3 regions of the Shinella sp. M27 genome follow, and region 3 is predicted to be linked to each of the others. Evidence: predicted binding sites of a transcription regulator. Region 3 holds the regulator's gene; each other region holds the start of a gene.

Region 1 (4,148 bases), on a different contig from region 3:
GAGGCCGGCTCGGGCGTCGAGGCGCTGGATATCATGGAAGAGCTGAACGGCGCCGTCGACATCGTCGTCTCCGACGTCGTCATGCCCGAAATGGACGGCCCGTCACTACTGCGCGAGCTGCGCAAGACCTATCCCGACATGAAATTCATCTTCGTCTCCGGCTACGCCGAAGACGCCTTCGCTCGCAACCTGCCGGCCGACGCCAAATTCGGCTTCCTGCCGAAGCCGTTCTCGCTGAAGCAGCTGGCCGAAGCGGTACGGGAAATGCTGGACGCGTAAGGCGTGCATCCAAAAAAATGGCCGGCTTAAAGCCGGCCATTCGCCTTTCAATCCACCAGCGCCACGGCGATTTCCGCCGCCAGCCGCGCGTTGTTTTCGACGAGCGCGATGTTCGTCTTCAGGCTCCGGCCATCGGTCAGGTGGAAGAGATTGTCGAGCAGGTAGGGTGTCACCGACTTGCCGGCGACTTCGTCGCGCTCGGCATTGTCGAGGGCACGAGCAATGTAGATTTCCATTTCCTCGCGCGGAATCTCGTCGGCTTCCGGCACGGGATTGGCGATCAGCATGCCGCCATCGACGCCGAGCTGGTCGCGCACCGTCTGGAAGTTGGCGATCGCCGCCGGGCTGTTCAGCGTCAGCGGGCTCTTCAGGCCCGAATCGCGCGACCAGAAGGCCGGGAAGACGGGGCTGTCATAGGTCACGACCGGCACACCGCGGGTTTCCAGCACTTCCAGCGTCTTCGGGATATCGAGGATCGCCTTGGCGCCGGCGCAGACGACGATGACGCCGGTGCGCGAGAGTTCGTCGAGGTCGGCGGAGATGTCGAAGGTCTCCTCGGCCTTGCGGTGCACGCCGCCGATGCCGCCGGTCGCAAAGACCCTGATGCCGGCGCGGGCCGCGCCGATCATCGTGGCCGCGACGGTGGTGGCGCCGGTGCGGCGCTCTGCGATCGCGAAGGCGAGGTCGGCGCGCGACAGCTTCATGGCGCCCTGCGTCTGGGCCAGCACTTCCAGCCGCGCCTCATCGAGGCCGATATGCAGCACGCCGTCGATGACCGCGATGGTGGCCGGCACGGCGCCCTGTTCACGGATGATGCGCTCCACGCTGCGCGCCATGTCGAGATTGCCCGGATAGGGCATGCCGTGGGTGATGATGGTCGATTCGAGCGCGACGATCGGGGCGCCGCGCGCCTTGGCGGCGGCGACTTCGTCCGAATAGTGCATCGGCAGAAGGGGGGAAACGGGTCGGGTCATGCGATGTCCTTACAAAATCCTGGGAGGAAATCCGGGCAAAAAAGTCTCATGACAGGATTTCCGCCTGCGGTACAAGCGAAAGTGCGGCGGCAAGGGCAGCCTGCGACATTTCTTCAGCGACGGCGAGCGGCGAGCGCACGGTGATGGCCGCTGCTGCGACGCCGTGGCGGAGCGCCGCCGCGATGTCTGCACCGCCAAGAACCGCGCTGAGGAAACCAGAGGCCAGCGAATCGCCTGCACCCGTGACATCGCCAAGCGCCGGTATGGCAGGCGGTATCACGATGACCGCCCGTGTTTCGTCGAAGGCGATAACCCCGTGGCCGCCCCGCGTCACCACGCCGGCGGAAAGGCCGGCGGCGTGCAGCACCTTCGGCCAGTCGGCAGGGTTTTCCGGTGCTTCACCCGTCAATGCACGCGCTTCCGCCTCGTTCATGAAGAGGAAGGCGAGGGCGGACAGGCTTTCCCGGAACCGAACGACCTTCGCCGGCGAAATGGTGATGCCGGCGATCGGTACGCCTGCCGTCCTTGCAGCCTTTGCCATGGCCGCGAGCGTTTCGGCCGGCAGATTGGCGTCCGTCAGGACGACTTCCGCCACAGCCATCGCCTCGCGCATGGCCCGCTGCTGCAATCGGCGTGACGAAAACAGCCGGTAGAGCTCCATATCGGCCAGTGCGATGACGAGGTTGCCGTCCCGCTCGATGATTGCCGTATAGCTCGGCGTCGCCCGGTCGAGGAAGACGAAGGGCGTGTCCTCGACGCCGGCGGCCTGCGCTGCCGCCGCCACGATATCGCCGTCGGCATCGCCGCCGCGCGGCGAGACCAGCCGCACGGCGTGGCCGAGCCGGGCGAGATTGCGCGCCGCGTTGAACGCGCCGCCGCCCGCTTCCACGAACCAGCTGCCGGGGTTGCTCGCCCCCGGCGCCGTCTCGCCGGCAATGCGTCCGCGCCTGTCCACATGGGCGCCGCCCATCACCAGAATCGTTTTCTCCGTCATCGTCGTCCTTCACATCCGGCAGGCCGATTCGCGCGGGTCGCGCTTCATCGGGTACCGGTTTGTTCCTGTTCCTACGTCGGCCCTATCCACCTGAAACGAAAATAGAACACGCCCCGGATTCACAAAAATATTCAAATGGATGAATGTTTCTTGCAAAACGAGAACAAAATGTGTACATACCGTTCATCGACGGCTTCGTTGCCTGTCTTGCTTCAATAACCTAAAGGTGGACCAAATGGCACAAAACACTTTGCGGCTCGTAGAGGAAAAATCAGTGGACAAAAGCAAGGCACTCGAAGCAGCTCTCTCTCAGATCGAGCGCTCGTTCGGCAAGGGCTCCATCATGAAGCTCGGTGGCAAGGACAGCGTCATCGAGGTCGAGACGGTTTCGACGGGCTCTCTCAGCCTCGACGTGGCGCTGGGTATCGGCGGCCTGCCCAAGGGGCGTATCGTCGAAATCTATGGCCCGGAAAGCTCCGGTAAGACGACGCTGGCCCTGCAGACCATCGCGGAAGCCCAGAAGAAGGGCGGCATCTGCGCCTTCGTCGACGCCGAACACGCACTCGACCCGATCTATGCCCGCAAGCTCGGCGTGGACCTTCAAAACCTGCTGATCTCGCAGCCCGACACCGGCGAGCAGGCGCTTGAAATCACCGACACGCTGGTGCGCTCCGGCGCCATCGACGTGCTGGTCGTCGACTCCGTCGCGGCACTCACGCCGCGCGCCGAAATCGAAGGCGAGATGGGCGAAAGCCTGCCGGGTCTTCAGGCCCGCCTGATGAGCCAGGCGCTGCGCAAGCTGACCGCCTCGATCTCCAAATCGAACACCATGGTCATCTTCATCAACCAGATCCGCATGAAGATCGGTGTCGTCTATGGTTCGCCGGAAGTGACGACCGGCGGTAACGCGCTGAAGTTTTACGCTTCCGTCCGTCTCGACATTCGCCGCATCGGCGCCGTCAAGGAGCGCGATGAGGTCATCGGCAACCAGACCCGCGTCAAGGTCGTCAAGAACAAGATGGCGCCGCCCTTCAAGCAGGTCGAATTCGACATCATGTATGGCGAAGGCGTCTCCAAGACGGGCGAACTCGTCGATCTCGGCGTCAAGGCCGGCATCGTCGAGAAGTCGGGCGCCTGGTTCTCCTATAACAGCCAGCGCCTCGGCCAGGGCCGCGAGAACGCCAAGACGTTCCTGCGCGACAACCCGGATGTCGCCCGCGAAATCGAAGCGACGCTGCGCCAGAATGCCGGCCTGATCGCCGACCGCTTCCTGGAAAATGGCGGACCTGACCCGAACGACGGCGGCGACGGCGAGCCCTGATCGTGCCGCGACGGCTGATGTGGCTGTCGCAAATGCGTGCCGCGGTTTCTTGAATGCGGCATGGACGGAATGAAAATTTGGAAACCGGCCTCTTCTTCGCGAAAGGCCGGTTTTTTGATGTCTGGACAGGGGATGAGGCGGGCGATAAAAGCCTTCAGTTCTCGCGCGCGCCCGCGTTTTCGGCCTTTTCGACGGAATGGGCGGCAGGCGCGTGCAGTTTCGACGGAATTGGCGGATGGTGGCCTTGTCAGGCCTCCGGCGGGCACTCCGGCCGGCGGGGCGGTTTCGCATCTGCTGAACTTGAATTTGGTGGATGTTGCGCCCGGCTTGAGGCGCAGACAGTGGCAAGATGAAGGACGCGATATGAGCGGCGTGAATGAGATCCGGTCGACTTTCCTCGACTATTTCCGCAAGAACGAGCACGAGGTCGTGTCCTCCAGTCCGCTCGTGCCGCGCAACGACCCGACGCTGATGTTCACCAATGCCGGCATGGTGCAATTCAAGAATGTCTTCACCGGGCTGGAGCAGCGTCCTTATTCACGCGCCGTGACCGCGCAGAAATGCGTGCGCGCCGGCGGCA
Region 2 (4,148 bases), on a different contig from region 3:
ATCTCGAGCCCCCGGCCCGACAGCTGTGCCCCGAGATATCGACGATCGCCGACGACCTAACCGCGACGGATGCACGCGTGGTGCGCATGTCCGGTTCCGGCGCGACCTGCTTCGCGCTATACAATTCCATGAAGGCGGCGGAAGCGGCGGCGGCGGCGCTCTCGGAAAAACACCCGCAGTGGTTCTTCACCGCCACGATGACGCTGGAATAGGAGCGCCCCATGGCGAAGCTTGACGAGACGCGGCCCTTCATTCCCGTCGGCATTGCCGTGCTGACCGTATCCGACACACGCATCCTTGCAGACGATCGCTCCGGCGACACGCTCGTCGCCCGCATTGCAGAGGCCGGCCATCGCCTTGCCGCCCGCGCCATCGTCAAGGACGACGTGGCCGCCATCCGCGCGCAGGTGGAGGCCTGGACCCGTGACGAGACCATCGACGTGGTGATCACCACGGGCGGCACGGGCTTTACCGGCCGCGACGTGACACCGGAAGCGCTGGAGCCGATCTTCGAAAAGCGCATGGACGGCTTTTCCGAGGTCTTTCACCGCATTTCCTACGACAAGATCGGCACCTCGACGATCCAGTCGCGCGCGACGGGCGGTGTGCTCAACGCCACCTTCATCTTTGTGCTGCCCGGCTCGCCCGGCGCCTGCAAGGATGCCTGGGACGGCATTCTGAAGGCGCAGCTCGACTACCGCCACATGCCCTGCAACTTCGTGGAGATCATGCCGCGCCTCGATGAGCACCTGAAGCGCTCGGCCGGCTGACCTGTTCCATAGGACACTGCGCGCCATTCCACCCTCCCCTAAGGTTCTCATCACAGAGAGCAAAGGAGAGAGCGACATGGCAACGATCACCGGCACCAACGGCGCAGACCGCTTCACCCAGGGCGGCAATATCAACAACACCGAGGTCACCCTTCGCACGCTAGGCGGCGACGACACGATCATTCTCGATCGCTCCGACGATTTCGGCGGCCGGAACTTCGTCGATGCCGGCGCCGGCAATGACAGCGTCGTCAATGTTAAGGAAGACGGCAACGTCATCCTGCTCGGCGCGGGCAACGACACCTATGTCGGCACGGGCTTCGGCTCCTTCTCCAATGAACTTGGCGACACGGTCCGGGCCGGCGACGGCAACGACACGATCGCCGTCAGCACCTTCAAGAGCAGCTATTTCGGCGAGAACGGCAACGACAAGTTCTTCTCGGTCGGCCAGCAGAACACCTTCAACGGCGGCGCGGGCGTCGATTCGATCAGCTACCTGCCCCGCGACGACGACAACATTCTGGGCGGCTCCGGCGTCGGCATCGACCTGCAGCAGGGCCTTGCACAGACCGGCGCCAACCGCTTCGAAACCCTCGTCAGCATCGAAAACGCCGAGGGCACGAATGCCGGCGACGCCATCTTCGGCTCGGGTGCCGCCAACACGCTGAAAGGCCTCAATGGCGACGACGCGCTGGCCGGCCGCGGCAACAATGACGTGCTCGTCGGCGGTCGCGGCATGGACCTCCTGCAGGGCGATGCCGGTGCGGATCGCTTCGACTTCAACGCCATTGCGGAAACCGTCGTCGGCGCCCGCCGCGACGTCATCCTCGACTTCAACCATGGCCAAGGCGACAGAATCGACCTGCGCGACATCGACGCCAACACCGGCACGGGCGGCAACCAGGCCTTCAGCTTCGTCGGCAGCCACGCCTTCTCCAACACGGCCGGCGAAGTGCGCTTCGCAGGCGGCATCGTCTCCGGCGACGTCAATGGCGACGGGCGTGCCGATTTCCAGATCGAGGTGCGCGGCGCCAGCAGCCTGGTGGTCGGTGACTTCCTGCTCTAAATAGGACAATATTTTAGGGGGTCATGCCGGCGCGAAGAGCCTTTACCGCCCAGGCCGGCACGATCTCGGCAACGAGGGTCCGTACACCGGCACCCTTTGCCAGATCCGCAAGCGTCATGCCCGAGCGCGCCGCCGCAGAGGCCTGGCGCTTGCTGACGAGATAGCCGTGCTCCAAGGGCGCCATCCGGCGCCCAAGCCGCTGGAAGAACGGCCGGCGGTGATTGCGCGATCCCAGGAAGCGCGCCGGATTGCCGCTGATCGCCACGTGGTCGACCACCGCCTCCACCCAGCCCGAAAGCGGCCGCGCGCCGGGCTCCAGCAAGAGCAGCCAGTCACCGCGCGCCGAGCGCACCAGATCCTTCATGTCCCACTCGGTGAGGAAGCGGCACCCGGCAGCGTCCGCCACTTTCGAGGAGCCGTCGCGCGAGCCCTGGTCGAGCACGATCACGTCGCGCACCACGCCCTCGACCGCGCCGCTCACCAGCGCCGAAAGGGTCTGCGCCAGTTCCGCTTCGTTGTCCCGGCATTCCATGATGATCGTCAGCATCCCCTTCAATACCGCATTGCAGCATGGATTTCCATCGCTCGCCCAAGCCGACTTCGGGTGATGGTTAGCGGCGAAACGGAATTTTGTTCTTGCATTGTTCTCGTTCCGGCGATAGGAATATAGTCATTGAACCGGAGCCCATAGCTCCCCGGAGACAGCCATGAACGATCTTGTGAGCCTCAGGCAGGGCGCGCTTGCGCCCGGCCACACGAAAGACGTTGCCGAAGCACTGCTGGCTGAAACGGGCATGCGCATCGACGGGGATCGCCGGCGCGGCCGCGGCGCCGGGCTGAATTTCACCGGCCGCTTCGAACCGCTGACGCGGGAAGGCTTCGACGACGGCTGGCAGACGCTGGAAGACCTGCCGCCCTTCCGCACGGACGTGCAGGTGGAAAAGCCACGCACGATCATCACCCGCAACGAATCGCCCGACATTCCCTTCGACCGGTCGATCAATCCCTATCGCGGCTGCGAGCATGGCTGCATCTATTGCTTCGCCCGGCCGACGCATGCCTTCATGGGCCTTTCGGCCGGTCTCGACTTCGAGGCGAAGCTGTTTGCCAAGCCTGATGCGCCGAAACTTCTGGAGCGCGAGCTTTCCAAGCCCGGCTACAAGCCGCGCGTCATCGCCATCGGCACCAATACGGACCCTTACCAGCCGATCGAGAAGGAATGGCGGATCATGCGCCAGATCCTCGAAGTGCTCGACAAGGCGAACCATCCGGTCTCCATCGTCACCAAGTCGGCGCTCGTCATGCGCGACATCGACATTCTCTCGCGCATGGCCGCCCGCGGCCTTGCCTGGGTCGGCCTGTCCGTCACGACGCTCGACCGCAAGCTCGCCCGCACCATGGAGCCGCGCGCCGCGACCCCGTCGCGCCGGCTGGAAGCGATCCGCGCGCTTTCGGAGGCCGGTATCCCGACCGCCGTCATGATGGCGCCGATCATTCCGGGCCTCAACGACCATGAGGTCGAGCGCGTGCTCGATTCGGGCAAGGCGGCCGGGGCGCTGGAGGCAAGCTATGTCCTGTTGCGCCTGCCGCTGGAGGTGAGCCCGCTCTTCCGCGAATGGCTGCTGCGCAACTACCCGGACCGCTACCGCCATGTCATGTCGCTGGTGCGCTCGATGCGCGACGGCAAGGACTACGACGCCGAATTCGGCAAGCGCATGAAGGGCGCCGGTCCCTATGCCTGGCAGATCGCCCGGCGCTTCGAAATGGCGTCCAAGCGGCTGGGGCTGACCCGCACCCGGCGCAGCCTCGCCAGCGACCAGTTCATCCCGCCATCGGGCAGCGGCGTGCAGCTATCGCTGCTGTGAGCACGGCTTCGCATGGGAGACGACGGTCTCGCCTTTCCCTTCTCCCCCTCGGGGAGAAAGGCAGGAGGCAAGCCCTCCACGCACATGCGGTAGTTCTGCTGTTGTGACGGCGCTGCCGGTAGCGGGCGGCGGAACTTGAACGAATCTACGGGGTCCGCTCCATTCCGGTGCGGGCGTCGCAAAACCACTTCCGGCAGCGTCAGCCCCTGGACGCGCCGGGCGTTCCTCCGACCGCCGCCCCTGTCGGAGGACTTGCAGGGAATCGGACGGATGTGCAAGGTCCCCGCATGGCCAAGAGCACATTCTCCGATTCCCGCCTTCTTTTCGAGCTGCCCGACGGGCCGGATTTTGCGATGGAGATCGCTGCCCGCAAGCGCGGCTTCTGGCCCGTCGCTGGCACGGACGAGGCCGGGCGCGGGCCACTCGCCGGCCCCGTCGTGGCCGCCG
Region 3 (4,148 bases):
ATCACCGGCCGCGTGCTGTCGCGCGAAAGCGACGGGCGAGGTGCAATACGCTATCGCATTGCCCTTACGGCGACACGCGATCCCACCTTGAAACGTGCGCCTGATGTGGTGACGGTTCTCGCCCGCAACAGGCACGAACCGATCGCGATCGGCGACGGCATTGCCGGCCGCGCGCGGCTCAATCCGCCCTCCGGTCCCGCATTGACCGGGCTCAACGATTTTGCCTTCGACGCCTATTTCGCCGGCACCGGGGCGGTCGGCTATTTCTACAAGGCGCCCGAACGGGTTGCAGCGGCGCCGGCCGGTCTGGAGGAGCGGATCCGGAAGGAAATCGCGACGTGGCGCAACAATCTGACCGAGCATATCCGTAGCCGGATCGATGGTGATGCCGGCGCGATCGCCGCCGCCTTGGTGACGGCCGAACAGCGTGCGATCAGCCCGGAAACGGTGGAGGCGTTGCGGCAGGCGGGGCTTGCCCATGTGCTGGCGATTTCCGGGCTGAACATGGTGCTTGCGGCCGGCACATTTCTTGTCGGCGCACGCATGCTGATGGCACTGATCCCCGGCTTTGCCGAGCGATATCCGGCAAAGAAAATCGCCGCCGTCGGGGCGCTCGTCATGGTGACGCTCTATATACTCGTGTCGGGTGGGGCACTTTCGGCGGTGCGTTCGTGGATCATGATCTGTGTCATGCTCGTCGCCGTGCTGTTCGGACGGTCGGCGATCAGCTTGCGCAACGTCGCCCTTTCGGCCATCCTCATCCTAGTGGTCACGCCCTCGGCCATCACCAATCCCGGTTTCCAGATGTCCTATGCCGCAACGCTGGGGCTGGTCGCCGGTTATGCGGCATGGCGCGAGCGACCGGTGAAACGGGAGGGCCGGGGCGGCGTGTTGCCGGCTGCCGGCGGTTTGACCGGCCGCTTCCTCGGCGGATTGGTGCTCTCCTCGCTGATCGGCGGTTTTTCGACGCTGATCTATTCGATCCACCACTTCAACCGGATTCCGGCCTACGGGTTGGCGGGCAACCTCCTCACCATGCCCGCCATCAGCGCCATCGTCATGCCCTTCGGCCTTGTCGCCGTGCTGCTGATGCCCTTCGGACTGGATGCCGTCCCTTTCGCCATCATGGGCAAGGGGATCGAGTGGATGATCACCCTGTCCAACTGGGTGGCCAGCTGGAAAGGCGAGATCGTCACCGGCCGCATTCCGCCTGCCGCCTTCCTGCTGATCGGCTTCGGCGGCGGGCTCGTCTGCATCCTGCGCACACACCTTCGCCATGCCGGTACATTGCTCGTGCTGATCGGCGTTGCCATCGCATTCTGGCCAGGTGATCCCGTAAGGCCCGAGGTCCTGATCTCGGAGGACGGTCGCCTCGTTGCTATCCTGCGCGACGATGGCGTTGCAACGAACCGTGCCCGTCCGCCGGATTTCGTCTACGCGCAATGGCGCCGGGCCTTGCGGCTGGGCGACGTCGTCAAGCCGACGATGAGAAAGTCCGCCGGTTTGACAGTTGAAGAGGAAGCTACCGCAGTCGAAACCGCGAAAAAGCGAAAATCGTCACGCCACCGGGTAAACCGCGAAAAGGCGAAAGCGGCCATGGCGTCTGCGTTCTACGCGGCAGCAAGCCAGGCGGGTTTCATCTGCGAGACGAAGGCTTTCTGCGTGGCTGTTTCATCAAACGAATGGCGCATCGTCACGCTTGACGACGTCGCATTTCTTGGCACGGCCTGCGACGCCGCAGACCTCGTCGTCACGCAGGCGCCGCTTCGGATCGCTGCGTGCCGCTCCGGCGCAAGGCTCATCACCGCTCGTCATCTACGGCGAACCGGCGCCCTGGAAATCATCCCCGGCGAAGAGGAAAATGCACCGTTGATACTGGAAGCCAGCATAATACCAGCTATCGAAACGCTGGATCGCCCGTGGTCGCGCCATCGGACTTATGATTGGCGAACCGGAACGTATACGAGTGGCAACGCAGAGGGAGAACGCCCTCAACGCGACACTCAAGGCGAAATCAATGAAACCGACGCAGCCATTTCGAGCGACTTCTGAATTGAGCAGCTGAGTTGGCCGGCAGCATAAACCATTTCCTGAACCAAAAGCTCCCGCACCTTCACCTCGAAGGCCGCACAGTCCATGAAAGCCAATGTCCTGGGGGCACGTACGAAGTCTCGAGTTTGGCCTGGTTAGTTGTAGCGCCGAATAAGGCCCACAAGCTTGCCCTGGATTTTGACGCGATCCGGACCGAAGATGCGGGTTTCATAAGCAGGGTTTGCGGCTTCCAGCGCAATCGACGCACCCTTGCGGCGGAAGCGCTTCAGCGTGGCTTCTTCATCGTCGACGAGGGCTACGATGATTTCGCCGGGATTGGCACTGCTGGTATCGCGAATGATGACCGTGTCGCCATCGAAGATGCCGGCTTCGATCATCGAATCGCCCTTTACCTCGAGCGCATAGTGCTCGCCGACGCCGATCATTTCGGCCGGGACAGTGATATCATGCGTGTTGTTCTGGATGGCGGAGATCGGCACGCCGGCGGCAATGCGGCCCATGACGGGTACGGAGACCGAGGAGGGCATGACATCCGACTGCGGTGTTGCGACACGCTGGGAGGGCGCCGGCGCCATCGGTTGTTTGCCGCGGCTGCCTTCGACGACGGTGGGTGAGAACCCACGGCGGGGCTGCTGGCTCGGCGAATAGGCCTCGGGAAGCTTGATGACTTCCAGTGCCCGCGCCCGGTTCGGCAGGCGGCGGATGAAGCCGCGCTCTTCAAGCGCCGTGATGAGGCGATGGATGCCGGATTTGGAGGCCAGATCCAGGGCATCCTTCATCTCGTCGAAAGACGGCGGAATACCGGATTCCTTCATACGCTCATGAATGAACAGGAGCAGTTCCTGTTGTTTGCGCGTCAGCATGGTCTCTCCACCGAGAATCGTGAAACAAATCCAGAACAGACACTATATGTTCCATATGTGTTCCGCAAGGGGCTGCTGAAACAATAATACAGTTCAGAGGGTTGGCTGGCGTACCAGAAGCACGTCGCAGGGCGAGCCGGCTTCGATGGCGGGCGCGTTCGGCGGGCGGATGAGCAGGCCTTCGGATTCGGCGAAGATCCGCATCATCGAGGAATCTTGTTTGTCGAAGGGTGTCACGCGAAGCTCTCCATCCGGACCGCGGGTAATACGCGCGCGAACATAGTCCTGCCGGTGGTCGTTTTCCTTGATCGGCACGGCGGTGACGGCCTTGTAAACGCGGTCATTCGCCGGCAGGCGGGCGAGGCGGCGCGTCAGCGGCTCCAGGAAAAGCAGCGCGCAGACGAGGCTGGAGACGGGATTGCCCGGCAGGCCGACGATCTGGATATCGCCAAGGCGGCCGACCATCAGCGGTTTTCCGGGACGCATGGCGATGCGCCAGAAATCGAGTTCCATGCCGGCTTCGCCGAGCACCGGCTGCACGAGATCGAAATCGCCGACCGAGGCGCCGCCGAGTGTGACGAGCACGTCGATATCCAAGGCAAGTGCCCTCTGCACGGCCTCGAGGATCGCCTTTTTGTCGTCGCCGACAATGCCGAGGTCGATGATCTCGGCACCGGAAGCGCGCGCGATGGCGGAGACGCCGTAGGTGTTGGAGGCGATGATCTGGCTGGCGCCGGGCGGCGTGCCGGGCGTGACGAGTTCGTCGCCGGTGGCGAGCACGGCGATGCGGGGGCGGGCGTAGACCGTGAGCTCGGCGTGGTTCATCGCGGCGGCGACGGTGAGGCGGCCGGAATCGAGCACGTCGCCGGCCTTGAGCAGGACGTCGCCTTCCGAAAAATCCTGGCCGCGCGGGCGGATATGGCGGCCCTTGGGCGTCATGAAGGTGGTGCGGACGCGGCCATCGTCCAGCTTTTCGGCGTCTTCCTGCAGCAATACCGTATCGGCGAAGGCAGGCAGCGGCGCGCCGGTGAAGATGCGCACGGCATCGCCGGGGCCGGCTGTTCCTTCGAAGGCGTGACCGGCCGCCGAGGTGCCGACGACCTTGAGGATCGATCCGAGCGCGGCGATATCGGCATGGCGAACGGCGTAGCCGTCCATGGCGGAATTGTCGAAGGGCGGCTGGGTGAGGCGGGCGGCGACGTCTTCTGCCAGCACGCGGCCTCCCGCGTCATG

The links. The regulator LexA, encoded in region 3, represses DNA repair genes until DNA is damaged. The targets are predictions, from matches to a motif close to TGTTCNNNNTGTGTTCNG.
Region 1: recA (recombinase RecA) is a predicted target of LexA. The motif match lies at 2,339-2,356, and genes of this name have one in related genera.
Region 2: ACOZK4_RS10315 (PA0069 family radical SAM protein) is a predicted target of LexA. The motif match lies at 2,468-2,485, and genes of this name have one in related genera.

The regions. Positions count from the first base shown of each region.
Region 1 is NZ_JBLZPK010000059.1:90,060-94,207, forward strand. Features, by position in the region: gene cckA (cell cycle histidine kinase CckA) at 1-279, shown strand, start outside; gene ACOZK4_RS21335 (pseudouridine-5'-phosphate glycosidase) at 327-1,253, opposite strand; gene ACOZK4_RS21340 (carbohydrate kinase family protein) at 1,300-2,247, opposite strand; gene recA (recombinase RecA) at 2,483-3,568, shown strand; gene alaS (alanine--tRNA ligase) at 3,932-4,148, shown strand, end outside.
Region 2 is NZ_JBLZPK010000027.1:100,283-104,430, forward strand. Features, by position in the region: gene ACOZK4_RS10295 (4-(cytidine 5'-diphospho)-2-C-methyl-D-erythritol kinase) at 1-212, shown strand, start outside; gene moaB (molybdenum cofactor biosynthesis protein B) at 222-770, shown strand; gene ACOZK4_RS10305 (calcium-binding protein) at 847-1,836, shown strand; gene ACOZK4_RS10310 (glycosyl transferase) at 1,850-2,383, opposite strand; gene ACOZK4_RS10315 (PA0069 family radical SAM protein) at 2,544-3,701, shown strand; gene ACOZK4_RS10320 (ribonuclease HII) at 3,989-4,148, shown strand, end outside.
Region 3 is NZ_JBLZPK010000034.1:74,820-78,967, forward strand. Features, by position in the region: gene ACOZK4_RS14340 (ComEC/Rec2 family competence protein) at 1-2,052, shown strand, start outside; gene lexA (transcriptional repressor LexA) at 2,187-2,915, opposite strand; gene glp (gephyrin-like molybdotransferase Glp) at 3,009-4,148, opposite strand, start outside.